One region of the Aliirhizobium cellulosilyticum genome, then DNA from elsewhere that is predicted to be linked to it. Evidence: predicted binding sites of a transcription regulator. Region 1 holds the regulator's gene; the other holds the start of a gene.

What was found. Region 1 encodes PhoB, which activates phosphate uptake and scavenging genes when phosphate is short. Its sites were predicted from a motif close to TGTCATNNANCTGTCAT; they were not measured.
Region 2: GGE33_RS06570 (UDP-2,3-diacylglucosamine diphosphatase) is a predicted target of PhoB. The motif match lies at 6,995-7,011, and genes of this name have one in related genera.

What each region holds. Positions count from the first base shown of each region.
Region 1 is NZ_JACIGW010000002.1:744,195-759,965, reverse strand. Features, by position in the region: gene GGE33_RS12430 (hypothetical protein) at 1-676, shown strand, start outside; gene ppk2 (polyphosphate kinase 2) at 705-1,583, opposite strand; gene phoR (phosphate regulon sensor histidine kinase PhoR) at 1,777-3,030, shown strand; gene GGE33_RS12415 (substrate-binding domain-containing protein) at 3,223-4,257, shown strand; gene pstC (phosphate ABC transporter permease subunit PstC) at 4,422-5,906, shown strand; gene pstA (phosphate ABC transporter permease PstA) at 5,903-7,219, shown strand; gene pstB (phosphate ABC transporter ATP-binding protein PstB) at 7,232-8,047, shown strand; gene phoU (phosphate signaling complex protein PhoU) at 8,095-8,808, shown strand; gene phoB (phosphate regulon transcriptional regulator PhoB) at 8,838-9,521, shown strand; gene GGE33_RS12385 (PACE efflux transporter) at 9,592-10,026, opposite strand; gene GGE33_RS12380 (GcrA family cell cycle regulator) at 10,226-10,765, opposite strand; gene GGE33_RS12375 (aspartate aminotransferase family protein) at 11,170-12,366, shown strand; gene argF (ornithine carbamoyltransferase) at 12,417-13,334, shown strand; gene GGE33_RS12365 (Hsp33 family molecular chaperone) at 13,526-14,512, shown strand; gene apaG (Co2+/Mg2+ efflux protein ApaG) at 14,523-14,915, opposite strand; gene GGE33_RS12355 (O-succinylhomoserine sulfhydrylase) at 15,135-15,771, opposite strand, start outside.
Region 2 is NZ_JACIGW010000001.1:1,388,189-1,403,959, forward strand. Features, by position in the region: gene GGE33_RS06540 (TadE/TadG family type IV pilus assembly protein) at 1-3, opposite strand, end outside; gene GGE33_RS06545 (NAD+ synthase) at 201-1,874, shown strand; gene GGE33_RS06550 (TolB family protein) at 1,894-2,724, shown strand; cobalamin riboswitch at 2,753-2,935, shown strand; gene bluB (5,6-dimethylbenzimidazole synthase) at 3,019-3,705, shown strand; gene GGE33_RS06560 (hypothetical protein) at 3,706-4,437, opposite strand; gene GGE33_RS06565 (NADP-dependent malic enzyme) at 4,524-6,851, opposite strand; gene GGE33_RS06570 (UDP-2,3-diacylglucosamine diphosphatase) at 7,055-7,876, shown strand; gene GGE33_RS06575 (MFS transporter) at 7,992-9,182, shown strand; gene dgcA (N-acetyl-D-Glu racemase DgcA) at 9,152-10,135, opposite strand; gene GGE33_RS06585 (MlaE family lipid ABC transporter permease subunit) at 10,248-11,390, shown strand; gene GGE33_RS06590 (ABC transporter ATP-binding protein) at 11,423-12,250, shown strand; gene GGE33_RS06595 (MlaD family protein) at 12,259-13,629, shown strand; gene GGE33_RS06600 (ABC-type transport auxiliary lipoprotein family protein) at 13,656-14,255, shown strand; gene GGE33_RS06605 (P-loop nucleotide/nucleoside kinase family protein) at 14,322-14,846, shown strand; gene GGE33_RS06610 (apolipoprotein A-IV repeat region-like domain-containing protein) at 14,925-15,771, opposite strand, start outside.

The sequences.
Region 1 (15,771 bases):
CGCCGAAATTCCGGCTGGACGCCGCGGCCGGAAGAAACGTGGCTTTCTGTCTCATCTGATCACATGGATCATAACGCTGGGCATTGTCGCTGCTGGCTGCTTCATCTTCTATCAGTCGGGCATGGTGCAATCGATGATCGAGGATGCTGTGCGCAGCGCCAATCGTCCGTCGGCGCTTCAGTCCTCGGGGCAGGGGCCATCCGTGCTGTCCTCGCGCGGAGGTTTTTCAGAAGAATGGGTTTCCATCTTCCAGCCGCAGCAGGGAACGGCCTTTACCGCAGGTTCTCAAGCCAGGGCGGAAATCGCAACGGCCACCGAAGCGCAGGCGCTCAAGATCACCTCTGCCACGCCGGATGCCTCAGGAGATGTCGCAATCGAAGTGCCGGTGGAAATCCTGCGCGAGCTTGCCGGCAAGAGTTCCACGCTGGCGCTGACCATCCAGTCGGCAGCAAACCAGCACTCGCAGATTTCGGTCCGCTGCGATTTCGGCAGCCTCGGCAGCTGTTCGCGCCACCGTTTCACGGCAACGCAGGAAAAGCTCGACGCGCTGTTCAAGGTAAGCTTCGACCGCACGATGGCGCCCAATGCGCCCGGCCGCATCATCGTTAACACCGGTATTCAGGGTGCCGATCGCCCGGTCTTTATCTATTCCGTTCGCGCTCTGCCGGGTCAGTGACCCGGCAGCTTCGCCTGCCGGATCGTCTTTATTTGAGATACTTCGGCCCGAACCCGAGGATCTTGTCGTCGATCTCGCCGATGGCATCCTTGTCCTTGCCTTCGTAGTCGAGAGACAGAAGGATGTGGCGGATCGCGTTCAGCCTTGAACGCCGCTTGTCGTTGGCCCGCAGGATCGCCCAGGGCGCCTCCTTGGTGTGGGTCTCTTCCAGCATTTTGTTGCGTTTTTCGGTGTACTGATCCCATTTCGTCAGCGCGGCGATATCCATCGGCGAGAGCTTCCAGATCTTCAGCGGATCATGGCGTCGGTCGTGAAAGCGCTTCAGCTGCATTTCCTGGCCGATATCGAGCCAGAACTTGAAGAAATGCACGCCATCTTCAACCAGCAGCTTTTCAAACCGCGGCGTCGCCCGCATGAAGCTGTCATATTGCGCCGGCGTGCAGAACCCCATGACCGGCTCGACCACGGCGCGGTTATACCAGGAACGGTCATAAAGAACGATCTCGCCCTTGGTCGGGAAATGCGTTGCATAGCGCTGGTAATACCATTGCCCCGCCTCGGTCTCCGTCGGTTTGGTCAGAGCGACGACCCTCGCCGAACGTGGATTGAGATAAGTGCGGATGGAAAAGATCGTGCCGCCCTTGCCGGCCGCGTCCCGGCCTTCGAACAGCGCCACCATCCGCTTGCCCGTCGCCTGCATCCAGAACTGCATCTTGACCAGTTCGATTTGCAGCTTCTCAAGCTGCTTTTCGTATTTGTCCCGGTTCAGCTTGTCGTCATAGGGATAATCGCCCGAAGAAAGCGCTTGGTCGTCGATCCAGTCCGGCAGGGTTGGGTTGTCTATGTCAAATCGCCGTTTCTTTCCCCCGATTGTCAGATCGACCGTCCTGCTTTCACCCGTTGACATGCCTGCTCTCCTCTTTGTCCTCGGTATCTCTTATGACGACGCGCTGCGCCATGGCGGCACGCTATCCGAAAGGTGGCATTCCGGCATAGGTTTTCCATAGACCCTGATGCACAAGTGTCATGGAAGGCTTATATGACCACATGTTTAGCAAGCAAAATGCCGGGATGTGGCCCGGGATCCAGTTGGGGTTGTCATGGCGTCGAGTGCAGAGCAGGCAGGCGGAGGTCTTATCGCCGCGATGAGAAGAGAATGGCGTCTCTTCTTGTTGCTGACGGTGTCTGCATTGGCCGCGATTGCCGCAGGTCTGCCCTGGTATTGGGTTGCTCTGGTCTGGCTGATTCTTGTCCTGGCGGTTTCGGCCCGGCCTCCGGTCGTCATGCCCGTCGCGGAACTGGAGAAGTTTGAGGAAGAAGAGCTGGCGTCCGATCCACTGCCCAGTATCACAGCGACGCTTTCCGCTCTCGATATCCCGGTCCTACTGTTGAATGCCGAGGCGATCGTTTTGTGGGAAAACAAGGCGGCGGAAAAGGCGCTTGGCCTGCTGCCGATCGGCTCGCATCTCTCGGCGCGCCTGCGCTCGCCGGGTATTCTCGACATGGTCAAGGAGACGATCGCAACCGGCGAGCCGAACCAGATCGAGCATTCTGAAAGGCTCCCCTCCGAGCGCGTCTACCTCCTGCGCATCGCGGCAATGGAGCCGCTGGACGCTTTCGGTGCGGAAAAACTCTTCCTCCTGTCGTTCAAGGATATCTCCGAACTTCGCCGGCTCGATCGCATGCGGTCCGATTTCGTCGCCAATGCCAGCCATGAATTGCGCACCCCGCTTGCCTCGCTGCGCGGGTTCATCGAGACCATGCAGGGGCCGGCGCGTTCTGATGATGCCGCCAAGGAACGGTTTCTCGGCATCATGCTGGATCAATCGACCCGCATGAGCCGCCTTGTCGACGATCTCCTGTCGCTTTCGAGGCTCGAACTGAAATCCCATATCGCGCCTGACCAGTCAGTCGATCTTCGTCCGGTTATAGGCCATGTCCGTGATGCGCTGCTGCCGCTGGCGGAGGAGCTTGGCGTCGAAATCCGCCTTCATCTGCCGGAACAAAAGGTCGAGGTCCTGGGGGATCGCGACGAACTGGTGGAAGTCGTCGAGAACCTGATCGAGAATGCCTGCAAATATGGTCAGGAGGGCAAGTTCGTCGATGTCTTCCTGCGCAACGAGCCATCCCAGCCGGTGGAAGTCAGTGTCGTCGACCGCGGTCCTGGCATCCCTGCTGAACATGTTCCGCGACTTACCGAGCGTTTTTATCGGGTTAGCGTTGCCGACAGTCGGTCGAAAAAGGGCACCGGCCTGGGACTCGCCATCGTCAAGCATATCCTCACCAGACACCGCGCCCGCCTCATCGTGAAGTCAGAACTGGGCAAGGGATCCGAGTTTACCGTCAGATTCTGACATAAAACATACGTACTGCACAGGCGTGCAACAGTATTATGTAGTGAAATCAGACATTTAATTTGTCACAAATGTTTCATCGAAGTGACATAAAAGCTGAGGTCAACGGCCGCTAATAGGAGCGGGCAAGAAGCCGGCAGGTGCGAAAGCCGGCGATCAAAGCTTTCACAAACCCCATCATGGGAGAGATCGATGAACATGTTGAAACTTTCTGCAGCTGCCCTCGTGGCCTCTGTCGCATTCGCCGGCGCTGCTGCCGCTCGCGACCAGGTCCAGGTTGCCGGCTCCTCCACCGTTCTGCCGTACGCCAAGATCGTTGCTGAAACTTTCGCGGAAACCTTCCCGAACTTCAAGGCTCCGGTTGTTGAATCCGGCGGCACCGGCGGCGGTCTGAAGGCTTTCTGCTCGGGCGTTGGTGAAGGCACGATCGACGTTGCCAATGCTTCGCGCAAGATCAACAAGAGCGAAGCCGAAGCCTGCAAGGCAGCTGGCGTTACCGACGTTCAGGAAATCCGCATCGGTTACGACGGCATCGTATTTGCCGCTGATAGCTCGAACGGTGACATGAAGATCGAGCCGAAGGATCTCTACAAGGCTCTCGCCGCTGAAGTTGTTGTTGACGGCAAGCTCGTCGCCAACCCTTACAAGAACTGGTCGGACATCAACGCTACCCTGCCGAAGGGCCCGATCGCTGCCTATATCCCGGGCTCCAAGCACGGCACCCGCGAAGTCTTCGAAGAGAAGATCATGGCTGAAGGCTGCAAGGAAGCCGGCGCCACCGACGTCATCAAGGCTGCCATCACCGATGCCAAGCAGGCTGCTGCCAAGTGCGTTGCAGTCCGTAAGGACGGCGTTGCTGTCGACATCGACGGCGACTACACCGAAACGCTGGCCCGTATCGCTGCCAACAAGACCGGCCTCGGCGTTTTCGGCCTGGCTTTCTACGAAAACAACAAGGACAAGCTGAAGGTTGCAACTGTTTCGGACGTCGTCGCTTCGACCGAGACGATCTCCTCCGGCAAGTACCCGGTTTCCCGTCCGCTGTACTTCTACGTCAAGAAGGCTCACCTGGGCGTTATCCCGGGCCTGAAGGAATACGTAGAGTTCTTCATCTCTGACGACATGGTTGGCCCGGAAGGCCCGCTCGCCGAATACGGCCTGGTTGCCGCTCCGGACGATCAGCGCGAACAGGTCCGCAAGGACTTCGAAGCCGGCAAGACCATGTAATGCTTGATCCGGCGCCGCTTCGGCGGCGCCGGTCTCTTATCCGGCATTCGGCCGGCGCCTTCGCAGGGCGACCTTTTAACTGGGTATTTGCGACCAATTCGGTTCCGGTGATGGGAATTGTGCGGTAGTGGCTGCCGCCGATGGCGGTAGGCCGGGGGATTCTGATGAGCACACCACTGATCTTGTTGATTTTGGCGATCATTGCGATCGTCTGTTATGTCGTTGGGACCCGACATGCGCTGGCGATCGCTGGCGGACTGTCCTCCAAACTCCATTCTCGTCCCGGCTATTATGGCTCGTTCGTCGCGATCTGCGCCGTCCTGCCGGCCGCGATCGTTCTGGCTGCCTGGCTGATTGCCAGCCCGCTCTACATCAATTCCACCATTCGCGGCGGTTTCCCCGAGGATGTGAAGGCCAGGTCAGAAGCTGAGCAGGGTCTCGCTTTCGGCATGGTCAACTCGCTTGCCCGCGGCATGGATATCCTGACGCTGGACGAGATCGACAGGGTCGGCAGCAACCCTGCCGAACTTCGAAGCGCGCTCGGCGCCAAGGGCGTTGCGCTTGCCGGTGATCCGGAACCGTACATGGTCGAATCCGCCGGCGACCTCAATGCGATGAACAAGATCAGCAACCGTGTCATGACGGCTGTTGTGCTGATCGTTGCGCTGATTGGCGCAGGTCTTTCCTATACCCGCATCTCGCATCGCTTCCGCGCCCGCAACAGGGTCGAACGTGTCATCCTTGGCGCGCTTGTCGTCGCTTCGTCGATCGCGATCATCACGACGATCGGTATCGTCATGTCGATGCTGACGGAAGCCGGCCACTTCTTCGGCCGCGTTCCTGCCTGGGAGTTCTTCTTCGGCACCGTCTGGGATCCGCGTTTCGCTGCAGCCGGTGCGAGCGCCTCTGAGGGCCAGTTCGGTCTGATCCCGCTGTTGCTCGGCACGCTTTATATCGGCTTCGTCGCAATGCTCGTGGCCGTACCGGTCGGCCTGTTCTCGGCAATCTACATGTCGGAATATGCCTCGCCGAAGCTTCGTTCGATCGCCAAGCCGCTGCTCGAAGTTCTCGCCGGTATCCCGACCATCGTCTATGGCTTCTTCGCGCTGACCACGGTCGGTCCGTTCCTGCGGGATCTTTCCTCCAGCATCAACGGCATCGCCACCGGTGATTTCGCCAACTTCATCCAGGCGCAGTCGGTTCTCACGGCCGGTTTCGTCATGGGCATCATGCTGATCCCTTACGTTTCCTCGCTGTCGGACGACATCATCACCGCAGTGCCCCGCGCCCTTCGTGACGGTTCGCTCGGTCTCGGCGCAACCAAATCGGAAACCATCAAGAAGGTCGTCATGCCGGCTGCTCTGCCGGGTGTTGTCGGCGCTCTCCTGATGACCGCCTCCCGTGCCATCGGTGAAACCATGATCGTGGTTCTCGCTGCCGGTGTGGCGGCCCGCATGCAGCTCAATCCATTCGAGCCGATGACGACGGTGACCGTCAAGATCGTCAGCCAGCTGACGGGCGACCTTGAATTCACCTCGCCGCAGACGCTCGTCGCCTTCGCACTGGGTATCACACTCTTCGTGATCACGCTTTGCCTCAATATCTACGCGCTCTTCATCGTGCGCAAATACCGGGAGCAGTACGAATGACCGACGTGGTTTCTTCCCCCGCCGGCGTCCTGGCGAAGCCCGCCCGTCGCGATATCGGCATCAAGCGCCGCTACGCCGCAGAACGTCGCTTCCGCGCCTATGGCATCGCCGCCCTGTCCTTCGGGCTTCTTTTTCTCGCGCTGCTTCTGTGGTCGGTCGTTTCCAAGGGATATACCGCCTTCCAGCAGACGATGATCACCGTTCCGGTCGAATTCTCCGAACAGATCATCGACAAGGATAACGAGCGCGCCACCGATCCGCAGAAGCTGGTGACGGCCAATTACCCGCTCATCGCCCGTAATGCCGTCGCCAAGGTGCTCGGCGTTGCCGAAACCGATCGTTCGGGTCTGCGCGCCGTCAACCAGATGATCTCGGACGGCGTTCGTGGCCAGCTGCGTGACATGGTTGTCGCCAACCCACAGATCATCGGCACGACCCAGACGGTCTCGCTGCTTGCCGCCGGCGATATCGACAGCGCATTCAAGGGCCAGATCGATCTCTCCGTGTCGGAAAACAACCGTAAGGTTTCCGACCAGCAGGTCGGCTGGATGAACCAGCTTGCGGAATCCGGCGCCCTCGGAAAGCACTTCAACACCGGCATTTTCGTTAACGGCAATTCCAGCCGTCCGGAAGCTGCCGGCGTCGGCGTGGCCTTGATCGGCTCCTTCTACATGATGCTGATCGTGCTCGTCCTGGCGCTGCCGATCGGCGTTGCCGCCTCGATCTATCTCGAGGAATTCGCGCCGAAGAACAAGTTCACCGACCTGATCGAGGTGAACATCAACAACCTCGCGGCCGTCCCCTCCATCGTTTATGGTCTCTTGGGTCTGGCGGTCTTCATCAACTTCATGGGCCTGCCGCGCTCGGCTTCGCTGGTCGGCGGCCTGGTCCTGACGCTGATGACGCTTCCGACGATCATCATCGCCACCCGCGCTGCATTGAAGGCGGTTCCGCCATCGATCCGTGCGGCGGCTCTCGGCCTCGGCGCCTCGAAGATGCAGACCATCTTCCATCACGTCCTGCCGCTTGCCATGCCGGGCATCCTGACCGGTACGATCATCGGCCTGGCGCATGCTCTCGGCGAAACCGCACCGCTGCTCCTGATCGGCATGGTCGCCTTCGTCGCCAACTATCCGACGACGCCGATGGATCCGTCGACAGCACTGCCGGTGCAGATCTACATGTGGGCAAACGAGGCGGAACGCGCCTTCGTCGAAAGAACTTCGGGAGCGATCATCATCCTGCTCCTGTTCCTCGTGGTCATGAATGTTGGTGCAATTCTGTTGCGTCGGCGCTTCGAACGCCGTTGGTAGGAGATCGACACAATGAATATGTTGTCAGAAGCAGCAGTTGAGAAGGCGCTGGACAAGAAGATGAATGAAGTCGCGTACAAGATGATTGGCAAGGACGTATCAGTCTATTACGGCGAGAAGCGCGCGCTTTTCGACGTGAACCTGAATGTCCGCGAAAACACGGTGACGGCGCTGATCGGCCCCTCGGGTTGCGGCAAGTCGACCTTCCTGCGCACGCTCAACCGCATGAACGACACGATCGAGGGCTGCCGCGTCACCGGCAAGATCACCCTTGATGAAGATGATATCTACGACAAGGAAATCGATGTCGTGGAACTTCGCGCCCGCGTCGGCATGGTGTTCCAGAAGCCGAACCCGTTCCCGAAGTCGATTTATGAAAACATCGCCTACGGCCCGCGCATCCATGGTCTGGCCCGCAACAAGGCGGATATGGACCAGATCGTCGAAGCCAGCCTTCAGCGCGCCGGCCTCTGGGCGGAAGTCAAGGATCGTCTTCATGAAGGCGGGACCGGTCTCTCCGGTGGTCAGCAGCAGCGTCTCTGCATCGCCCGTGCGGTTGCAGTTTCGCCGGAAGTCATCCTGATGGACGAACCCTGCTCGGCGCTCGACCCGATCGCCACCGCAAAGGTCGAGGAACTGATCCACGAACTGCGCGCCAACTATACGATCGTTATCGTCACCCACTCGATGCAGCAGGCCGCCCGCGTATCCCAGCGTACCGCCATGTTCCACCTTGGCCAGCTGGTCGAAGAGAACGACACGGACAAGATGTTCACCAATCCGGATGACCAGCGCACCCAGGATTACATCATGGGCCGCTTCGGCTGATTGGCCGTTGCCTGTTGCCCGCTGCTACGGATTTTGAGGACAAAGAGATGGTATCAAGTCATATCCTGTCGGCCTACGACGAAGAACTGAAGTATCTGCGCCGCCGCATCTCGGAAATGGGTGGCCTTGCGGAACAGATGTGCGGCGATGCCGTGCGCGCCCTGGTCAATGGTGACTCTGCCCTGGCCCAGAAGGTTATCTCCGACGACGTGATCCTGGATCACGCCGAGCGCGAGATCCAGGACAAGGCGATCGTCACTATCGCCAAGCGTCAGCCGATGGCTGCCGACCTGCGCGAAATCATCGGGACGCTGCGCATCGCAGCCGATCTGGAACGCGTCGGCGATCTCGGCAAGAACACCGCCAAGCGCGTCATTGCGGTTCAGGGCCATGGCGTTCCCCGCAAGCTCGCCCGCGGTCTGGAACACCTCTCCGATCTCGCGGCTGTACAGCTCAAGGAAGTGCTGGATGTCTATGCCAGCCGTTCGGCCGAAAAGGCAGAAGCGATCCGCCTGCGCGACGAAGAAATCGACGCCATGTACACGTCGCTTTTCCGCGAACTCCTGACCTACATGATGGAAGATCCGCGCAACATCACCACCTGCACGCATCTTCTGTTCTGCGCCAAGAACATCGAGCGTATCGGTGACCACGCGACCAACATCGCGGAAACCATCTACTACATGACGACGGGTGCTGTGCCGGAAGGCGAGCGTCCCAAGGACGATACGGCGAACACCGTCGGCGCGATTGCTGACTGATTTTGCCTGTCTGATGGAGTGTATCTAGTATGCAGCCGAGAATTGCGGTCGTGGAAGACGAGGAGGCGCTCAGCGTCCTCCTCCGTTATAATCTCGAAGCCGAAGGCTACGAGGTCGAAACCATTCTGAGAGGTGATGAGGCCGAAATCAGGCTTCAGGAGCGTGCTCCGGATCTTCTGGTTCTCGACTGGATGCTGCCAGGCGTTTCCGGCATCGAATTGTGCCGGCGCCTGCGCATGCGGCCAGAGACCGAGCGCCTGCCGATCATCATGCTGACAGCGCGCGGCGAGGAAAGCGAACGTGTTCGCGGTCTGGCGACCGGTGCCGACGACTATGTCGTCAAGCCGTTCTCGACGCCGGAACTGATGGCGCGTGTCAAGGCGATGTTGCGCCGTGCCAAGCCCGAGGTTCTCTCCAGCGTCTTGAAATGCGGTGATATCGAACTGGATCGCGAGACCCATCGCGTTCATCGCAAGAGCCGTGAAGTACGCCTTGGCCCGACCGAATTCCGTCTCCTGGAATTCCTCATGGTCTCGCCTGGCCGCGTCTTCTCGCGCTCCCAGCTTCTGGATGGCGTCTGGGGCCACGATATCTATGTCGACGAACGCACCGTCGACGTGCATGTCGGCCGCCTGCGCAAGGCGCTGAACTTCTCCAACATGCAGGATGTCATCCGCACCGTTCGCGGTGCCGGCTATTCGATGGAATCCTGATACGCGGGATAGCATCTGGAATGCAGGTTTCTCAGCCCGAGTGCGGTCATCCGCCTCGGGCTGAAGCATTTCAGGCCTTGGCTTCTTCCTGCCACTCAGGCAGCGGAAAGATCCGGTCGTAGGCCAGATTGAAGAAGAACGCATAGACCAGGTAGAACAGGGCGAACGAGATATCCATCACGAGCGCCTGCATCAGGCTCACGCCCAGATACCAAGCGATGAACGGCATGAGCACGATCAGCAGTCCGAGTTCGAACAGCACGGCATGTGCAACGCGCAGCGCCATGGTTTTCTGCGTACCGCCGCGATACGTCTGCATCAGGTGGTCGAAGCCGAGATTGTAGAGATAGTTCCAGCCGGTCGCCAGCGTTGCCGAAACGATCCCGACGACACCGATATGTTCGACCGGTATGCCGAAGACGAAAGAGGCGAGCGGTGTGAAAATCGCAAGCCCGATGATTTCGAAGCTGATTGCGTGACGAATACGGTCGCGTGTCGTGCGCATTTTATACCCCATTGGGTTATCCGGGTCGTCCCGGCATCAATGCCCATTCTGGGGGAGGTCGTCCTCACGCCTTTTCAGATAGGTGTTTGTGGCGCAGGAGGCAAGGCGCAGGCGGGCAAGGCTGCCTTGCAGAACCCGCAGCACGGCAAACAAAAAAGCGGGCCGAAGCCCGCTTGATCGTTGTTTATGGTGCCGAACTTTACGCCCGTGCAGCGCTCGGACGGCGGCGCTCGTTGACCGGCTGGTAGGCGAGCTTCGCATGGTAGGTGCAGTAAGGCGAATTATCCGGGGACTCACAGCCACAGAAGTGGAAATCGTCCGTCAGCGGATCGCCGACGGGCCACTTGCAGGTGCGTTCGGTCAATTCGGTCAGCGCCAGCTTGCGGGAAATCGGCAGGACAACGTTGGAAGCGGGACGGTAGACCAGTTCCTGCGAAGCCTCGAACTCGACCTCTTCCTTGAGCGCGGTTGCGCCGACCGGACGGGCGACCGGGCGTGCTGCCGGACGGGTGGCGAATGTCTGCTGGGGACGGGAAGTAGTTGCTGCTGGGCGCTTTGCCGTACGGTTCGTCGCGATTGTGCCGCCCGCCTTTGCGCGGCCCGGCAGGTTGAGGCGATGGACCTTGCCGATCACGGCATTGCGGCTTACGCCTCCAAGTTGTGCGGCGATCTGGCTGGCGCTCAAGCCTTCCGACCACAACCTTTTCAGTTTTTCAACGCGCTCGTCCGTCCAGTTCATGCCCGTTCTCCGCCTTTGAACGTTGGTGGCATGCAGAATCCCTCACCAATGTCGCGCGATACATCTCGCAACAGGCACTATATCTATGCTTTTGGTGACTAGTTCCGCCGCATGCAGTCTAGTAATTGATCTTTAACCTAGAGGTCCGCAGACTCCGTGACAAGAGTCCCCGGAATCGCCACGAATCGATTTCCCGGTTTTCCCCAACTTGCTTTCCGGGAGAGTCATTTTTGTCACAGCTGTCGGCAGGGTTGCGTCCTTGCAGCAAAATGCCTTGAAGCCCCAGATTTCCGTGAGTTTTATTGACATCACATGGATGAGTGGCGATAGTGCCGCGGCCGCCCCGAGGGCGGCATTTTGATTTTTTGAATATCCGCAATCGGATGCATTAGGAGTGAGCCGCCATGGCTGAATCTGCGCTTTTCGACACCTTTGCCCGGGCCCCGCTGCGCTTTGAGCGTGGCGAAGGCGTTTGGCTTGTGACGGAAAGCGGCGAGCGATATCTCGACTTCGGTGCGGGTGTCGCTGTCACGTCCTGCGGCCATGCCAATCCGCATCTGGTCGAAGCGCTGAAATCGCAGGCCGAGAAGGTCTGGCATCTGTCCAATCTTTATGAAATCCCGGAGCAGGAGCGCTTGGCGCGCCGTCTGGTCGACGCAACCTTTGCGGACAAGGCCTTCTTCACCAATTCGGGTGCGGAAGCGCTGGAATGCGCAATCAAGACGGCCCGCCGTTATCACTATTCCAAGGGGCACCCGGAAAAGTTCCATATCATCACCTTTGAAGGTGCCTTCCACGGCCGGACGATCGCAACGATCGCAGCCGGCGGCCAGGAAAAATATATGGAAGGCTTCGGCCCCAAGGCTCAGGGTTTTGATCAGGTGCCCTTCGGTGATCTCGATGCGCTGAACGCTGCGATCAACGAGAACACCGGCGCTCTGTTGATCGAGCCGATCCAGGGCGAGGGCGGTGTGCGTCCGGTTCCGAAGGAATTCATGCGCGAGCTGCGCCGCATCTGCGACGAAAAGGGTCTTCTTTTGATCCTCGACGAAGTTCAGACCGGCGTCGGCCGTACCGGCAAGCTCTTTGCCCATGAATGGGCCGGCATCACCCCTGACATCATGGCGATCGCCAAGGGTATTGGCGGCGGCTTCCCGTTCGGCGCATGCCTTGCAACGGCAGAAGCCGCATCCGGCATGAAGCCCGGCATCCACGGTACCACCTATGGTGGCAACCCGCTGGCCATGGCCTGTGGCAATGCGGTGCTTGATATCGTGCTCGCCGACGGTTTCCTGGAAAACGTTCGCGATGTCGCACTCGTCTTCCGTCAGGGCCTTGCTGCGCTCAAGGATCGTTTCCCGACCGTGATCGAGGATATTCGCGGCGAGGGCCTGTTGCTCGGCATCAAGGCAAAGGTGCCGGCCGGCGACCTGATCTCCGGAATGCGCGATCAGCATATGCTGGCCGTCATGGCAGGCGATAACGTCGTCCGCATTCTGCCGCCGCTTGTCGTCACCGCCGAGGAAGCGCGCGAAGGTCTTCGCCGTATCGAGCGTGCTGCCGAAACGCTGTCGGCTGACCAGCTGAAGAAATCCGCTTAAGAATACGTAGAGAGGGCGCCTTCCGGTTCCCTCCGTTAGGGAACAAGGTAATGGCATCTCCCAAGCATTTTCTCGATCTTTCCGCTGTGTCGGCGGGTGACCTGCGCTCCATCCTCGATGATGCAAAGGTGCGAAAGCTGGCAACCAAAGCCGGCACGGCTGACAAGCCGCTGGCCGGCAAGATGCTGGCCATGATTTTCGAGAAGCCGTCCACCCGCACCCGCGTCTCCTTCGATGTGGGCATGCGCCAGCTCGGCGGCGAGACGCTGTTCCTGTCGGGTACCGAGATGCAGCTCGGCCGCGCCGAGACGATCGGCGACACCGCCAAGGTTCTGTCGCGTTATGTCGACGCGATCATGATCCGCACCACCGATCACAAGCGCCTTCTGGAACTGGCCGAACATGCCACCGTGCCGGTCATCAATGCGCTGACAGACGACACCCATCCCTGCCAGATCATGGCCGACCTGATGACCTTCGAGGAACATCGCGGTCCCGTCGCCGGCAAGACGATTGCCTGGACGGGCGACGGCAATAACGTGCTGCATTCGCTCGTCGAAGGTTCGGCCCGTTTCGGTTACCGCATGAATATGGCCGTTCCGATGGGTTCCGAGCCGCATGACAAGTTCTTGAACTGGGCGCGCAACAACGGCGGCGAGATCATGCTCACCCACGATGTCGAGCGCGCGGTTGCCGGCGCCGATGTCGTGGTCACGGATACCTGGGTTTCGATGAACCAGGAACACAAGGCGCGCGGCCACAACATCTTCCAGCCCTATCAGGTCAATGAAGCGCTGATGAAGCAGGCCAAGGCCGATGCGCTGTTCATGCACTGCCTGCCGGCCCATCGTGGCGAGGAAGTCACCGACGCCGTGATCGATGGCCCGCAGTCGGTCGTCTTCGACGAGGCTGAAAACCGCCTCCACGCCCAGAAGTCCATTCTGGCCTGGTGCTTCGGCGCGATCTGAGCCTGTCTTCTGGCTCTTGAATTGGCTTGAAGCCGGCACCATTTGTCGGCTTTCAAACGCGCAGTGCCTGGTGCCGGCGCTTCAACAGACATCCCCGACATTTTCGAGCGGCCCAGCGGTTCCGCTTGCCGGCCTGTTTGTGTAAAGGTCGGGGACAAGGCCCGAGACGATCGGTGTGAAGGAGTAAGATGATGGCGGAAGCAACCGTGGAACTGAAGGACCTCCACTTTGCCGGAGACGACAGGGTTGTTCCCTTCCAGGTCGAGGGCCTGGATGTTCGTGGCCGTGCGGTGCAGCTTGGGCCGCTTCTCAACACCATTCTGGGTCGCCATGATTATCCGGCTCCGGTTGCAAGGCTGCTTGCAGAAGCACTGGTGCTGACGGCATTGCTCGGTACTTCGCTGAAATTTGATGGCAAGTTCACAGTTCAGACCAAGGGCGACGGACCCGTCGATCTTCTCGTGGCTGATTTCTCCACGCCGGATGCGCTTCGCGCCTATGCCCGTTACGACGAGGATGCACTGGCTGCTGCCGTCAAGGATGGCAAGACCTCGCCGCCGGAGCTTCTTGGTCAGGGCGTACTCGCCTTCACCATCGATCAGGGCAAGGGCATGCAGCCCTATCAGGGCATCGTGCCGATGGACGGCTCGTCTCTGGAAGAGATTGCCGGCGTCTATTTCCGTCAGTCGGAACAGATACCGACCCGTGTCCGTCTTGCCGTGGCCGAGCTTTTCGACCGCGATGAGGACGGCAAGCCGCGTCATAATTGGCGGGCAGGCGGTCTGGTCGCCCAGTTCCTACCCCAGGCGCCGGAGCGCATGCGTCATCCGGATCTCCACGGCGGTGATGGCGACGAACGCGATACCAGCGTCACCGATGATGCCTGGGATGAAGCCCGTTCGCTGGTCGAGACGATCGACACTGACGAGCTGACCGATCCGCAGGTCGCGATCGAACGGCTTCTCTATCGCCTGTTCCACGAGCGTGGCGTGCGGGTTTATGAACCGCAGACGGTCTTCGATCGTTGCAGCTGCTCGCGCGACAAGATCAAGGGCGTGCTCGCCGGCTTCACGGCGGAGGAAATCGAGGCAAGCCAGGAAGATGGCCAGATCGCCGTCACCTGCGAATTCTGCTCGACGACCTATCGTTACGAACTGGCGGAATTCGCTCCGGCCTGAGCCGCAGGGCTCAATTCAGCACCCGGTTCAGCCCGGGTGAATCCAGCGAGAAGGCGGGGATGTCGACCTTGAAGACCTCGCCTTCTTCCGTCTGCATGTCGTAATAGCCGAACATCATGCCGGATGGCGTGTCCAGTGGGCAGCCCGATGAATATTCATAGCTGTCGCCCGGCTGCAGGCGCGGCTGTTCTCCGACGACGCCAAGCCCGTCCACTTCGTCGACCAGACCGTTCTGGTCGGTAATATGCCAGTAGCGGTGAACCAGCTTTACCGTATGGATCGAGTGGTTCTCGATAACAATGCGATAGCCCCAGACATAGCGGCTCTCTTCCGGACTGGACTGCTCCTCCAGATAGAACGGCTCGACGGCAACTTCTATGTCTCTTGTCCGGGCGCGATACATGGACAAATACCTCAAAACTACAGCGCCGGATATCGTTTCTTGCACGTCAACCACGCCGTAGAACATGGAATCTACATCCCCGCATATCGTACACACGGCATCGAACGTCAAGAAAACTCGCGGTTTACGCGAGAAACTGTGATCTGTTCTTGGAATTAGGGATAACTGATATGGTGAATCCGAAAACCGGATTCACCATATCGACGGGCCGAAAAGACCTCAGATAGAAGCCAGAGCCTTGGCAAAATCTTCAAGCAGATCTTCGCCGTCCTCGATGCCGGCCGAGAAGCGCACGGTGCCGGGCGAAATGCCAAGCTCTGCACGCGCCTCGTCGGTGAGGTTCTTGTGCGTCGTTGTTGCTGGATGCGTGATCAGGCTGCGGGTGTCGCCGAGATTGTTGGAGATCGTTACCACGTCCAGCGCGTTCTGCAGCTTGAAGGCAGCTTCCTTGCCGCCCTTCAGCTCGAAGCAGACCAGCGTCGATCCGCCGCTCATCTGCTTGGCGATGATGTCGGCCTGCGGATGGTCCTTGCGGCCCGGATAGATGACCTTGGCGACATGCTTGTGCTCTGCCAGGAAGTCGGCGATCTGCGAGGCGTTGTCCGTCTGCGCCTTGACTCGGATCGGTAGCGTCTCAAGTCCCTTGATCAGCGTCCAGGCGGTAAACGGCGACATGGCCGGACCCGTGTGGCGATAATAATCCTGCAGATGCTCGTCCACCCATTCCTTGTCGGAAAGGATCACGCCGGCAAGGCTGCGGCCCTGGCCGTCGATATGCTTGGTGGCCGAATAGACGACGATGTGGGCGCCGAGTTCCAGCGGCTTCTGGAAAAGCGGCGTGGCGAACACGTTGTCG
Region 2 (15,771 bases), on a different contig from region 1:
CATCCGTCTCCTCCGAGCTTTTTTGTCGGATTATCGGCATCATCAATTAAGGCATCACTAAAATAGATGCATTGAATATAGTAAAGTGACCTGAAGTTGTGACGACAGGATTCGACGATCGAGTACAAGCTGGCAATCCTTGTGGAAAATTGCCGCCAAAGACCGTTGCGGCATTTGCGTCACCGCATTAAATCTCGGTCATGACCCAGACCGATCCCAAGACATTGCGTATCGCTGTTGCCCAGCTCAATCCGACGGTCGGCGATGTCGCCGGCAATCTTGCCCTGGCCCGCGAGGCTCGCCGTGACGCCGCCCGCGAGGGTGCCGATCTGCTGATGCTGACGGAGCTTTTCATTTCTGGCTATCCACCGGAAGACCTGGTGCTCAAGCCTTCCTTCCTCAAGGCCTGCCTCAAGGCTGTGGAGACGCTGGCGGCAGAGACGGCGGATGGTGGGCCGGGTGTGCTGATCGGTTTTCCGCGCCAGGGCGAGACCGGACGGCATAATTCCGTCGCGCTGCTCGATGCCGGCAAGATCATCGCCATCCGCGACAAGATCGATCTGCCGAACTACGGTGAGTTCGACGAAAAGCGCGTCTTTACCGAAGGATCGATTTCAGGCCCCTACAATTTCAGAGGGATTCGCATCGGCGTTCCGATCTGCGAGGAAATCTGGAACGACATGGGCGTCTGCGAGACCCTGGCCGAGAGTGGTGCGGAAATCCTGCTCGTGCCGAACGGTTCGCCTTATTATCGCGGCAAGCTGGATGTCCGTTATCAGGTGGCCTTGCGCCAGGTCATCGAAAGCGGTCTGCCGCTGATCTTTGCAAACCAGCTCGGTGGCCAGGATGAGCTTGTCTTTGACGGCGCAAGCTTCGCCTTCAACGCCGACAAGTCGCTGGCCTTCCAGCTTTCGCAATTCGAGACGGCGTTCGTCGTCACCGAATGGAGACGTGAAGAGGATGGCTGGCGCTGCCAGCCCGGCCCGATGGTCCGTATTCCCGAAAAGGAAGAGGCCGATTACCACGCCTGCCTGCTCGGCTTCCGCGATTATGTGAACAAGAACGGTTTCAAGTCGGTCGTGCTGGGCCTCTCCGGTGGCATCGATTCGGCTGTCTGCGCCGCGATCGCCGTTGATGCGCTCGGCGAGGAGAGGGTGCGCACCATCATGCTGCCCTATCGCTACACGTCCGAAGACTCGTTCAAGGACGCCGCGGACTGCGCGAAGGCGCTCGGCTGCCGCTACGATATCGTGCCGATTTCCGATCCGGTCGAAGGGTTCCTGGCATCGTTGTCCGACATGTTCGAAGGCACCGACCAGGGCATTACCGAAGAGAACCTGCAGAGCCGTACGCGCGGCACTATCCTGATGGCGATCTCCAACAAGTTCGGCTCGATGGTTGTGACGACCGGCAACAAGTCGGAAATGTCGGTCGGCTACGCGACGCTTTATGGCGACATGAACGGCGGCTTCAACCCGATCAAGGACCTCTACAAGATGCAGGTCTATGCGCTGGCCGAATGGCGCAATGAAAATGTGCCGGCAGGCGCTCTCGGCCCGTCCGGCGAGGTAATCCCGAAAAACATCATTTCCAAGGCCCCTTCGGCCGAGCTTCGGCCAGACCAGAAGGACCAGGATTCGCTACCGCCCTATCCGGTGCTGGACGATATCCTCGAATGCCTCGTCGAAATGGAAATGGGCACCGAAGACATAGTGGCCCGCGGCCACGACGTCGCAACCGTCCACCGCATCGAGCATCTGCTCTATCTCGCCGAATACAAGCGGCGTCAATCGGCTCCTGGCGTGAAGATCACCAAGAAGAATTTTGGCCGCGATCGCCGTTACCCGATCACCAACCGTTTCCGGGATCGTTGAGAGGGAGGCGCCCTTGGCACTGCGAAGCTCCATCGAGATCTACAATGTTCGAACCCGCCAGAACCGAGTTGTCTGGCAGACGGAGGAATTGTTCGAAGCGCCGAACTGGTCGCCGGACGGTGACTATCTGATGCTCAATGCCGATGGTCTGATCTATCGTTTGTCTCCGGATGGTGATTCCGGTCCTATTCGGGTCGATACGGACTTCGCGACACTCTGCAACAACGACCATGGCATCTCGCCAGACGGCGCGCTGATTGCGATCTCCGACAAGGTCGAGTTCGGTAAGTCGGCGATCTATGTTCTGCCGGCCAGGGGCGGCACGCCGAAGCTCGTCACCGAAAGCCTGCCATCCTACTGGCATGGCTGGTCGCCGGACGGAAAGACGTTCGCTTATTGCGGTATCCGTGATCAGGTCTTCGATATCTATACGATCGGCATCGACGGAAAGAACGAGACCCGGCTGACCTTCGGCGAGGGCCGCAATGACGGGCCGGATTATTCGCCGGACGGTCGTTGGATCTATTTCAACTCCAGCCGCACAGGGCTGATGCAGATCTGGCGTGTTCCGGCGACCGGCGGCGCTGCCGAACGCATCACCGACAGTAACTATGGCGACTGGTTTCCGCATCCGTCACCCAAAGGTGACAAGGTCGTTTTCGTATCCTATGACGCCGAAGTCTTCGATCATCCGCGTGATCAGAATGTTCGCATCCGGCTTATGGATGCCGATGGGGGCAATGTCGAAACGCTATTCGAGCTTTTTGGCGGGCAGGGCACGATGAACTCGCCCAACTGGTCACCGGATGGTGATGAATTTACCTATGTGCGTTATTTCCCTGCGGCGTGAACGGCCTTGCTTCGGCCGGGTTCAGTCAGCATAAGAGCCTCCGTCAGGTGCCCATCCTTGATGGGAGAATCGGGAAGCCGGTGAAATTCCGGCACGTGCCCAACGCTGTGAGGCTGACGCTTATCCTATTCATGCCACTGGATTTCTCCGGGAAGGCGGCGATGAGCGGATGAAGCCCAGTCAGAAGACCGGCCTGACGAGATGGACCGATCCGCGCGGACGGCGGGCAGGTTGGGTGGATTGCGCCACGCCGTGACGGCGGCAGCAATCCGCAGGCGTTGTTGGGGAAAGACGATGCGACCTGATGATTTGAACAATGGCCTGGTGGCCGCCGAAGCTTTTACCGATGACGAGCGTGCCGCCGTTTATCGCGCCATCGAAACGCGCCGCGACGTGCGCGATCAGTTTCTCTCCAATACGATCCCGGATGATGTGCTGCGCAGACTACTGGACGCCGCCCATGCCGCCCCGTCGGTTGGTTTCATGCAGCCGTGGAACTTTATCCTCATCCGTGACGAGGCGGTTCGCCAGTCCGCTTGGGAGGCGTTTTCGCGCGCCAATGAAGAAGCCGAGGCGATGTTTCCGGAAGAGAAGCGCAGCACCTACAGGAGCCTTAAGCTCGAAGGCATCAGAAAGGCGCCGCTGTCGATCTGCGTCACCAGCGATCCGGATCGTGCCGGTCCGGTGGTTCTGGGGCGTACACACAACAGCCGCATGGACAGCTATTCGACCGTCTGTGCCATCCAGAACCTCTGGCTCGCAGCCCGCGCGGAAGGGATCGGCGTCGGCTGGGTCAGTATCTTTCATGATGAAGATGTTCGAGCGCTCCTCGGCATTCCGGACCGCGTCGAGATCGTAGCCTGGCTGTGCCTCGGTTATGTCGATCAGTTGTATGGAGAACCCGAACTGGCGATAAAGGGCTGGCGCCAGCGTCTGCCTCTGGAAGATCTCGTCTTTCAGGACGGTTGGGGTCAGAAATAATCAAGGCTGCAGCTGCTGGGGGCCGCTGGATTTCGGATTGGCGAGGTCGATGTCTTCTTCGGGGAAGAATTGCGGCCCGACGGAGCGAATCTTTTTGCCGGGATCATAGGGACGATCCGGCGGGAACTGGACGGGTGCTTCTCTTGCTGGCGCAGGTGAGGCGCTGCCGAGATGGGTGATGCTGGAATTCGGATCGTCCACCTTTGGCCCAGTCTGCGTCTCCTCTCCCGGCCTTGGCAGTGCCAGCCCCCGGATCCGCAGGCGTTCTTTATCGTCAAGTTCCGTCTGGGTATCGAGGTCAGTGGGCGTGCAATTGTTGGAGCGGATCGCCGACAAGATCGCAACGCGCTCTTCCGATGGCTGCAGTAGCGAGCGGGTATTGTTGCGTTGCTCGGTGATTGCCGCGCGCTCGTCTTCCAGCCGTTGCAGCGTGTCCTGCATGTAACCGCATTCATCATCGCCGTCGGAAGGCGCTCCAAACGTCACGATGCTGCCGCTGTCGCAACCTTGCCTGCGCATGTCGATCCTGAGTTGCCGGATATCCGCGTTGAGCGCGCTCAGATCCTGAGCGTAGCGACGCACATTGCTGCTCGTGCCGATGATCTGCGGGGTGCTGTTGAGGCGGCGATAGAGATTGGCGCAGACCTCGACATCGCGCGAAAAGGCCGCCTGAGGCGCAAGCAGCGAGGCAAGCATCAGCGATGTCAGCATCTGCGGCTTGGAAAATGTCATGTCTCACCTGTCGCATGGCTCTGCGGGGATCAACCTGGCATGTCGAGCATGCGGGAAGCTTGCCTTGAAGCTTCCCGCATCTCTTGTCATTTCACCAGCGCAAGCGGTTCCGCCTGGGACGCCTCGACGACGGCCAGGGCCGCCATGTTGACGACGCCGCGGGATGTTACGGTCTGCGACAGGATATGCGCCGGTTTGGCTGTGCCGAGCAGGATCGGACCGACATGCAGTCCGTCCATCATCGTCCGCACGAGACCGAGCGAAATGCTGGCAGCATCGAGGTTCGGGAAGACCAGAAGATTGGCTTCGCCGGTTAGTGTGCTGTTCGGCATGGCGCGCTTGCGCAGCGCCTCGTCCAGCGCTGAACCACCCTGCATTTCGCCATCGACTTCGAGTTCCGGCGCATCCTTGCGGATGATTTCCAGAGCCGCACGCATCTTGCGGGCGCTTTCCGAATCGCGGGAACCGAAATTCGAATGGCAGATCAGCGCGGCCTTCGGCACGATGCCGAAGCGGCGAACTTCCTGAGCGGCGAGGATGGTGATTTCAGCAATCTCCTCGGCGGTCGGATTGTAGTTCACGAACGTGTCGGTGAAGAACATCGCGCCACGCTGGGAGATCAGGAGGCTGAGGCCGGCATTGGTGCAGGCACCGGCGCGCTTGCCGATGATCTGGTTGACGTCGCGCAGGTGGCGATCATAACGGCCTTCAACGCCACAGATCAGCGCATCGGCTTCGCCACGCTTGACCGACAGCGCGCCGATCACGGTGTTGTTGGTACGCACGATCGTGCGGGCGGCTTCCGGATTGATGCCGTTCCGGCCAACCAGTGCAAAATAATCCTCGACATATTCGCGGTAACGCGGATCGTCTTCCGGATTAACCACGCCGAAATCGACATTCGGGCGGATGCGGATGCCGAAGCGTTCCAGACGCGCTTCGATGACGGAAGGACGGCCGATCAGGATTGGGCGGGCAATCTCTTCCTCGAGCAGAACCTGGGCCGCGCGCAGTACACGCTCGTCTTCGCCTTCGGCAAAGATCACGCGCTTCTTTTCAGACGCCTTGGCTGTCGCGAAGATCGGCTTCATCACAAAGCCTGAACGCCAGACGAAACGGTTCAGCTGGTCGAGATAGGCTTCGAAATCCTGGATCGGACGGGCAGCAACACCGCTTTCGGCAGCGGCACGCGCCACTGCCGGGGCAATGCGCAGGATGAGGCGCGGATCGAAGGGTGACGGGATAAGATAGGTCGGGCCGAAGATCGGCGTCTCGCCGGAATAGGCCTTTGCTGCAACGTCCGATACTTCTTCACGGGCAAGCGCTGCGATGGCCTTGACTGCGGCCATCTTCATTTCCTCGTTGATCGTGCTCGCGCCGCAATCGAGCGCACCGCGGAAGATATACGGGAAACAGAGAACGTTGTTCACCTGGTTCGGGAAGTCGGACCGACCGGTGCAGATCATCGCGTCGGGGCGCGCCTGGCGGGCGAGTTCCGGCATGATTTCCGGCGTCGGATTGGCAAGCGCCATGATCAACGGCTTTTCCGCCATGCGCACAAGCAGTTCCGGCTTCAGGACGCCCGGAGCAGAGAGGCCGAGGAAGACGTCGGCGCCGTCAATGCTGTCGGCCAGAACCCGATTGTCACTCTTCTGCACGTAGACGGATTTCCACTCGTCCATCAGCTCTGTACGGCCCTCATAGACGAGGCCTTCGATATCGTGGACCCAGATGTTCTCCTTCTTCGCGCCGAGCGATACGAGGAGATTGAGGCAGGCAAGCGCTGCCGCGCCGGCGCCCGACGTGACGATCTTGACGTTGGTGATCGACTTGCCGGCCAGCTCCAGGCCATTCAGGATCGCGGCTGCAACGATGATCGCGGTACCGTGCTGGTCGTCATGGAAGACCGGGATATTCATCTTCTCGCGCAGCTGGCGCTCGACTTCGAAACATTCCGGCGCCTTGATGTCTTCAAGGTTGATGCCGCCGAAGGTCGGCTCGAGCGCAGAGACGGTCGAGACCATCTCGTCGATGCCGGCGGCATCGATCTCGATGTCGAACACGTCGATGCCAGCGAACTTCTTGAACAGGACAGCCTTGCCCTCCATCACCGGCTTGGATGCAAGCGGGCCGATATTGCCGAGACCGAGGACTGCCGTGCCGTTGGAAATGACGGCGACGAGATTGGCGCGCGCCGTATAATCGGCAGCGGCTTCCGGATTGTCGCGGATTGCGAGGCAGGGGGCTGCAACACCCGGAGAATAGGCGAGCGCCAGGTCGCGCTGGTTTCCGAGCGGCTTGGTCGCCTGGATTTCCAGCTTGCCCGGACGCGGATGTCGGTGGAAGAACAGCGCCTGTTCGTCAAGATCCGCACTGCTCGGTGGGGCCGACTTTGATTTATCCTGCGCGTCCATGCTCGCTCCTGCTTTAGTCTGTTTTCCCGGTCCATATGGGGAGAATGCGGCCCCTCATTACATCAAACAGCGGCGCGTAACAGCAGCTAATTTGATCGATGTAAGGAATTCGCGAGGGCAGCTGTCACACCGAAAAGACCTCCTGTCATCATCCTGAAACAAGACTCTGGTTTTCAGGCGGCGGGGCTGGCTATGAAAGGACGATTTCCGTGACAGCGACAGGTGAGACCAGGAATTTCAGGACCTTGTTCATCTCCGACGTGCATCTCGGCTCGAAGGCGGCGCGGACGGAACTCCTGCTGGATTTTCTCAAATATCATGAAGCGGATACGGTGTTCCTAGTCGGTGACATTGTCGACGGCTGGCGACTGAAGCGCAGCTGGTTCTGGCCGCAAGGCTGCAACGACGTGGTTCAGAAGTTGTTGCGCAAGGCGCGCAAGGGCGCCCGCATCGTCTATATCCCCGGCAATCACGATGAGTTCCTGCGGGATTTTCCCGGCACCCATTTCGGCGGCATCGAAGTTGCGGATCGCGCCATCCACGAAATGGCTGACGGCAAGAAATATCTCGTGCTTCACGGCGACGAATTCGACGTGGTCGTGCGCAACGCTCGCCTTCTCGCCTATCTGGGCGACTGGGCCTATGACGCGGCAATCGCCATCAACGTCGTGCTGGCGGCGGCCCGCCGTCGTCTCGGCATGCCTTACTGGTCTTTTTCTGCCTGGGCGAAGCTGCAGGTCAAGCATGCGGTCAATTTCATCGGTGAGTTCCAGAAGGTCGTCGCCGACGAGGCAAGGCGCAACAAGGTCGATGGCGTCATCTGCGGTCATATTCACCACGCGGTGATGACCGATATCGACGGCATCCATTACGTCAATACCGGTGACTGGGTGGAAAGCTGCACGGCAATTGCCGAACATCATGACGGAACGCTGGAACTGATTACCTGGCGCGACATCAAGGTGACAGCCGAGTTGCATGCCCTGCCGGCACCGGCGAAGACGAAGAACATGCAGGCTGCCTGACCTGACGAAATCTTCACGACCGATACACTTTGTTTTCGCATAAAACGTGTAATCCGGTTTTCATTGCAAACGGCGATGATAGTCTTCGCAGACTTTCATCGCCGTTTGTGATTCCGTGAATATTGCCGCAAAATCGTCTGCCGCTCCGCCGCAGTTTCAGCTTCGCTGCTCGCTCGCCTATGCCGCACCGATGTCGCTCAACGGCATTCTCGTGCCTTATCTGCCCGTATGGCTTCATGGCCTGAACTTCAGCGCAATGCAGATCGGCGCGATCCTCGCGGCCCAGGTGGTGTTTCGCGTTTTTGTCGCCATGGGGACGGGCTCTCTCAGTGCCCGTGCTCGCGATCCACGCCATATTCTCGCATGGTCCGCGGCGACATCGATATTCTCCATCCTCGGCCTGATCGTCAGCGGCGATTTCTGGGTCGTGCTCGCCGCCGTGGCCGTACAGGCAGCGTTGTTTGCCCCCTATACGCCAATCGTCGAATCGATCTCGATCTCCGGCGTCAAGCGCTGGGGATTTCATTACGGAAAGATGCGGGTCTGGGGATCGGTCGGGTTTGTGGTGACGACGCTGATCGCCGGAAGTCTCTCGACGGCCATCGGCAATATCGCGATCCCGCTCATGCTGGTTGCGGTCCTCCTGACCTCATTTGCCGTCGCCTTCATCGCGCCCCGGCTCGACCAGGAGATCGGCAGGCGCACGGTCGCAGCGTCTCCACGGGCATCACGTCGTCCGCTCGGCGCCTCCGTCCATCTCCTCTTGATCGGTGCATCGCTCATCCAGTCGAGCCACGGGATGTTTTACGGTTTCAGCACGATCCAGTGGCAGGGCATGGGCTTTTCGAATGCCGTGATCTCCGCTCTCTGGTGTATCGGCGTGATTGCCGAGATCGGTATCTTTTTCATCTCCGGCAGCCTTGCAAGACGCCTGACACCCTTGGGGCTACTGCGTTTCGGTTGCCTGATGGCGATCCTGCGCTGGGTCTTCTTTCCGTTCGGCTCGGATGTCTGGTATTACGGGATACTGCAGATCTTTCACGCATTCAGCTTCGCCTGCGTTCATTTGGGGCTGCAATACCGTCTGTCTGAAATGGTGGCGGAGGATCAGCAGGCATCGGCGCAGGGCGTCTATGTCGCCTATAACGGGGCATTTCTGGCGATCTCGACCCTGCTTGCCGGCGTCATCTACCGGCAGCTGGAAATCTATGGTTATTTCGCCATGGCTCTACTGGCCGTGATGGGCCTTGTCGTTCTGGTGCTCGCGACCCGTTCTCAGCCCCAGAGTTCGGCAAGCGGAGGATAGACGAGCGAGCCTTCATAACGAAGCCCGCCCGGACGGTCGCGGGCAAGAAGCAGCGGCCCGTCGAGATCGGCATAATTTGTATCCTGCGCAAGAAGCACGGCTGGCGCCATGGCAAGCGATGTTCCAACCATGCAGCCGACCATGATCTGAAACCCCAACCGTTGGGCTTCCGCCTTCATCACCAGCGCTTCCGTCAGTCCGCCGGTCTTGTCGAGTTTGATGTTTACTGCGTCATACCGGTCGCGCAGGGAGGATAGATCGGCAGTCGAGTGGACGCTCTCGTCGGCGCAGATCGGTACGAGCCGCTTTATCCGAGAAAGCATCTCGTCCTTGCCGGCGGGAAGCGGCTGCTCGATCAGTGATATGTCCAACTCGGCGGCAATGGTCAGATGCCGCTCTATGTTATCCCCGGTCCAGCCCTCATTGGCATCGACGATGATCCGCGCATCCGGGGCCGAATCGCGCACGGCTCGCAACCTCGATTCGTCGTCCGCCGTGCCGAGCTTTATCTTCAGGAGCGGTCGTTCGCGGTTCCTCCTGGCATCCGCACCCATCGCCGCCGCATCCGATAGCGATAATGTGAAGGCGGTGACGATCGGATCCTGACCTGTTGCGCCGATCGATGCTGCGACGCTGCGGCCGGATTGCTTCGCTTCGAGGTCCCACAAAGCACAGTCAACGGCGTTGCGGGCAGCGCCGGGTTTCATCGCAGATTGCAGTTCATTCCGCGTCAGCCCAGCCTCGATCGCCTTTGAAACCGCCAGTATATCGGCCATCACGCCGTCCATCGTCTCGCCGTAACGGCGATAGGGAACACATTCGCCGCGGCCGGAAACTCCGTCTTTCGAAATGGTGCAGACGATGACATCCGCCTCGGTCTTTGACCCGCGCGAAATGGTGAATGTGCCTGCGATCGGGAAAGCCTCGATTGTTGCTTCAAGGTGACGGGGCATGGTTTTAAGCGTCCTGTTGTGGCAAATCCGGCCGATGCGGCTATATTGCGTTTTCCCGAAGCGCAATCAATGCATTGCGGCAGAGACCATTTGAAGCGAGCACCCGCACCCCGTGAGTTCCAATCTGGCAAAAATCAATAGTGAAGCCTTGCCGGATGGCGGTGAACGGTATGTTCTGACGGGTGATTGGCGCAATCATTCCGTGGCCCCGGTGCTCAAGGATCTCGACCAGTTCGAGAAGTCCGGAGGACAGGGCAAGGTCGAAATCGACCTCTCCGGCATCTCCGAAATCGACACTGCAGGCGCCTGGCTGATTCGTCGTCTGATGACGGCGAAAAGCGGCGAGGGGCGAGAGGCATCGCTTTCCGGCGGCAATGGCACGATCGAGGAACTGATCGGTGCGCTGCCCGAGACAACACCTGCGCCGCCTGCTCCCGCCGCCGACAAGCGCAGTTTTTTCGAGCGCGTTTTCACGCCGCCCGGAAAGCTTGTCTATGAAGTCGGCCGCGATTTTTACGCCGCGATGAACATTCTCGGCTCGGCGGTCCGTGGCGCCCAGCTTAAATTCGGTCGCGGCGCCGGTGTCTCTCCGGCTTCCGTTGTTACCCATATCGACCGCATGGGCGTACGTGCCGTGCCGATCATCGTGCTGATGTCTTTCCTGATCGGCGCGATAATCGCGCAGCAGGGGGCCTTCCAGCTGCGCTATTTCGGGGCGGAAATCTTCGTCGTCGATCTTGTCGGTATCCTGCAGCTTCGCGAAATCGGGGTGCTTTTGACTGCGATCATGATCGCCGGCCGCTCGGGCAGTGCGATTACGGCGGAAATCGGCTCGATGAAGATGCGTGAGGAGATCGATGCGTTGACCGTGATCGGCCTCAATCCGATCGGCGTTCTCATTTTTCCGCGTCTCGTGGCGCTGACCATCGCGCTGCCGCTGCTGACCATCATCGCCAATTTTGCCGCTCTTTATGGTGCGGCGATCGTCGCGCTGCTCTATTCCGGCATTACCTTCGACACTTATCTTTCTCGCCTGCATGAGGCGATCGACCATACCTCGATCGCGTCGGGCATGATCAAGGCGCCGTTCATGGCGCTGGCCATCGGTATCGTTGCTGCTGTTGAGGGCATGAAGGTCGGCGGCAGCGCTGAATCTCTTGGCCAACATGTCACCGCATCGGTCGTCAAAGCCATCTTCGCCGTCATTCTCATCGATGCGCTTTTTGCCATCTTCTACTCCGCGATCGATTTCTAAGGGGCATGGATTTGTCAGACCAGCAGCAGACCATGGAGAGGACAGCAAAGGACGACCGGCGGGTCGTACTTTCCGTGCGGGATCTGACCGTCGGCTTCGGCGACAAGATCGTGCTCGACAATCTCAACCTCGATATCTATCGCGGCGAAATTCTCGGATTCGTTGGAGCATCCGGTACCGGCAAGTCGGTGCTGATGCGCACCGTGCTGCGCCTTCTCCCGCACCGCTCCGGCACGATCGAAATCCTGGGCGCCAATTACGAGGAGGCGTCGGACGAGGAGCGTATGGCGCTCGACACCCGGCTGGGTGTGCTTTTCCAGCACGGCGCACTGTTTTCTGCTCTGACGGTGAAGGAAAACATCCAGCTGCCGATGCGGGAATATCTCGATCTTCCGCAGTCGCTGATGGATGAGCTCGCCTACGTGAAGCTCGAAATGGTTGGTCTGCCGCCAGATGCTGCAGACAAGTATCCGTCGGAGCTTTCCGGCGGCATGATCAAGCGTGCAGCACTTGCACGCGCTCTGGCGCTCGATCCCGATCTCGTCTTCCTTGACGAACCGACATCGGGTCTCGATCCGATTGGTGCCGCTGATTTCGACGCGCTGATCGCCAAGCTTCGCGACGCGCTCGGCCTGACCGTCTATATGGTCACCCACGATCTGGACAGCCTGTTTTCGGTCTGTGACCGTATTGCCGTGCTCGGACAGAAACGGGTATTGGTGGAAGGTACGCTGCAGGATATGTTCGAGTTCGATGATCCGTGGGTCCAGTCCTATTTCCGCGGCAAGCGTGCGCGCACCGTCGTGACCAATGAAAACCAGCCGCCGGCAGACGCAGGCCCGACAGACGCAGGGAAGTGATCCAACCCATGGAAACCAAAGCAAATTACGCCCTGGTGGGTTTCTTCACACTGCTGGTCATCGCGGCCGCCTTCGGTTTCGTCTACTGGATGGCGCAATCCGGTCGCGGCGGGCCTATGGCCGAGCTTGCGATTCGCATTCCCGGCTCTGCAAACGGTCTTTCGGTCGGATCTCCGGTGCGTTTCAACGGTATTGCGGTCGGTTCTGTGCGCGGCCTGACGATCGATCCGGACGATCCGCGTTATTCGATCGCCTTTACCGAAGTGCGCGCCGATGCGCCGGTCTACCAGTCTACGAAGGCGGTGCTGGAAGTGCAGGGCCTGACGGGTGCTGCCTATATCGAGCTTTCCGGCGGCGCCAAGGGCGAGGAAAACATCCTTCAGAAGTCGATGGAGGCGGGGCGACCCGCCGTGCTGATCGCAGACCAGTCGAGCGTGACAAACCTTCTGGCAACGGCCGACAAGATTCTTGAGCGAGCTGATCAGGCAATCGGCGACATCCAGGGATTCGTCGGTGATGCGCGTGGGCCATTGACGCAAACGATCCGCAACGTCGAGACGTTTACGGCCGCGCTCAGCAACAATTCCGGCAATATCGACGAGTTTTTGCACAGCCTTTCGACCCTGTCTGCGACCGTCGATCGTGTGTCCGGCACGCTCAATTCGACGCTTGAGGCGGCCGACCAGCTGGTCCGCGCAATCGATGCCGAACGCATCAACCAGATCGTCGGCAATACCGAGCGGGTGACGCGCAACGTCGCCAATGCGTCCGACAATTTCGGCCCGCTCGTCGAGACCGTAAGGACGGCAGCGACGAGCTTTGCGCAGGTCGGCAACGACGCACAGGGGGTTCTGTCACGGGCTGACAGCCTGCTTGCGGCCGTCGATCCGAGCCAGGTGGGTACGGCGATCCAGAACATCTCGGCGGCCTCGGAAGATGCCCGCCAGACGCTGGCTTCGGCTCGCAGCGTTGTCGACGATGTTTCGCACCGCTCCGAAGACATCAACAAGGCGATCACCGATTTCACCGAACTGGCGACCAAGCTCAACAACGCGTCCAGCCGCGTCGATGGCATCCTCGCAAAGGTTGATGGCCTCGTGTCGAGCGACGACTCGCAAGGCCTGTTTGCAGAGGCACGCAAGACGCTCGAATCCTTCCGCACCGTGGCTGACAACATCAATGCGCGCGTGGGGCCTATTGCGGATAACCTGCAGCGTTTTTCGTCTAGCGGCCTCGGTGACGTGAAGGCTCTCGTGGATGATACGCGCCGTACGGTGAATTCGCTCAACCAGACCATCACCAATTTTGATCAGAATCCGCAACGGCTTATCTTCGGCGGCGAGACCGTCAAGGAATATGACGGCAGAACGAGACGCTAAGGCAAAAGGCCAAGGGTAGGACGTTTATGAGTGCATCCAAGTTTCCGCATCGTTCCTTGCTGTTGACCTTGCCCTTGCTGGCCGTCCTGGTCAGCGGTTGCGGCACAAAGGCGAACAACGACACCTTCGATCTGTCGCTGACACCTGCAACCGATGGTCCTTCGGTGAAGAACCGGCAGATCCTCGTACCGGAACCGACTGCGGTAAAAATGCTGGATAGCGAGCAGGTCGTGGTCCGCGTGTCTCCGTCCGAGGTGCAGTATCTTGCCAATTCCCGCTGGGGTGATCGCCTGCCGCGGCTGGTTCAGTCGAAGCTGGTCGAGGCTTTTGAAAACTCAGGCCGAGTCGGCGGCGTCGGCAAACCGGGGCAGGGGCTGGCGATTGATTATCAGGTCGTCACCGATATCCGGGCTTTCGAGGTTACGACAGGCGGCAGCCGAGTTGCCAATGTCGAGATTTCGGCAAAGATTCTCAACGATAGAAATGGCAGCGTCCGAGCTCAGTCAGTGTTCAAGGGAAGCTCGCCGGTTCGCGGGACAGAGAATAGCGACTTTATCGAAGCGCTTGACCGGGCCTATGCGAAGGTCGGTGGCGAGATCGTCGACTGGGCTTTGAAATCGATGTGATTTTGCAGCCGGCGCGGTAAACTTTCTCAGGTCCGAATCGTTCGCGACAATTGGGGAAAGATGCCGATGCTGATTATTCTTGCTGGCTTGCCCGGTAGCGGAAAGACGACCCTCGCAAAAGCTTTGGCGCGCCGTCTTGGCGCCGTTCATGTGCGCGTCGATACAATCGAGCAGAATATCCGCAATGCCGGGGTCGAAGTCGGCCCTGCTGGATATATGGTAGCCTATGGTGTGGCAGAGGATAATCTATCGCTCGGACATATCGTTATCGCGGATTCGGTGAACAGCCTGACAATAACTCGCAGGGCATGGCGGGCCGTCGCGGAACGGCAAGGTGTGCCGGCCTCTGAAATCTGGGTCAAGTGTTCGGACAAGGTCGAACATCGCCATCGTGTCGAGACACGCGTGAGTGATGTTCCAGGTCTGATCAAGCCAGGCTGGACCTCCACCGAGGCGCGTATTTTCGAGGACTGGGAGACCGAGCCGCTGGTCATCGATACAGCTGGCAGATCGCCGGAGCAGACCGTTGTAGATTTGATCTCGGCATTGCAGATCGATCAGGATTTTATCGCGGTTCAGGAAGAGCCGTAAGCCTTACCGGCTCTATCAAACAAAAGGCCGCCCAGATAAGGCGGCCTTTTTTGTTCGTCTCGTCGATTACGCTCCGGCTCAGCCGAAACGACCGGCAGCATGGGCCAGCATCGTGTAGACCTTGCCGGTATCCGAAGTCAGATAGCTCTGGGTAACCGTGCGGTCGCGATCGGTGCGGGCGACGTCTGCAAGAAGCTTTTCGAAGTCCGATATGTAGCGGTCGACGGCGGTGCGGAATTCCGGCTCGCGATCATACTTGCGCTTGATATCGTCGAATGTCTGCTGGCCCTTCAGCGTGTAGAGTCTGCGGGTGAAGACATCGCGCTCGCCGCGCTGGTAACGACGCCACAGATCGACAGAGGCATCATGATCGATAGCGCGGGCGATATCGACGGACAGCGAGTTGAGCGATTCCACCATGTGGCGCGGGTTTCGATTGTCACCATTGGCGGTCCGCGGCGCCTGGGCCGGTTCTGCCGGACGGGCAGCAGGCGCACGCGCCGGGGCCGGTCCCACGGTTTCATCGCGGGACGCGCCACGCAGGAGGTCGCTGATCCAGCCACCCTGGCCGGCAGGGGCCGAAGTGTCTGCCTGACGCGCAGCGGGTGCTGCCGCCGGAGCCGGCTTGCTCGCGGGCAGGCTGCCTCGAAGCACGCCAGCTGAATAGGCATCGTTGCGCGGTGTTGCCGGGGCCGAGACCGGCGCTGGAGCCGGCTGCTGAGTGATCTGCTGCTGCGGCCGGATCGGAGCCGTCGGCCCGCTCTGTGCTAGCGATACCTTGGGCTGACCAGCCTCGGCGACTTCGAGCTGCTGCGACGAGCGGCCGACGAGCTGGGAGATCTCCTGAAGCGCCTTGATCTGCTCGGATACGGCGCGTCGCATGGCTGCCGCGCTTTCCTTGGCTTCTTCCGGCAGGTCGAAGGCA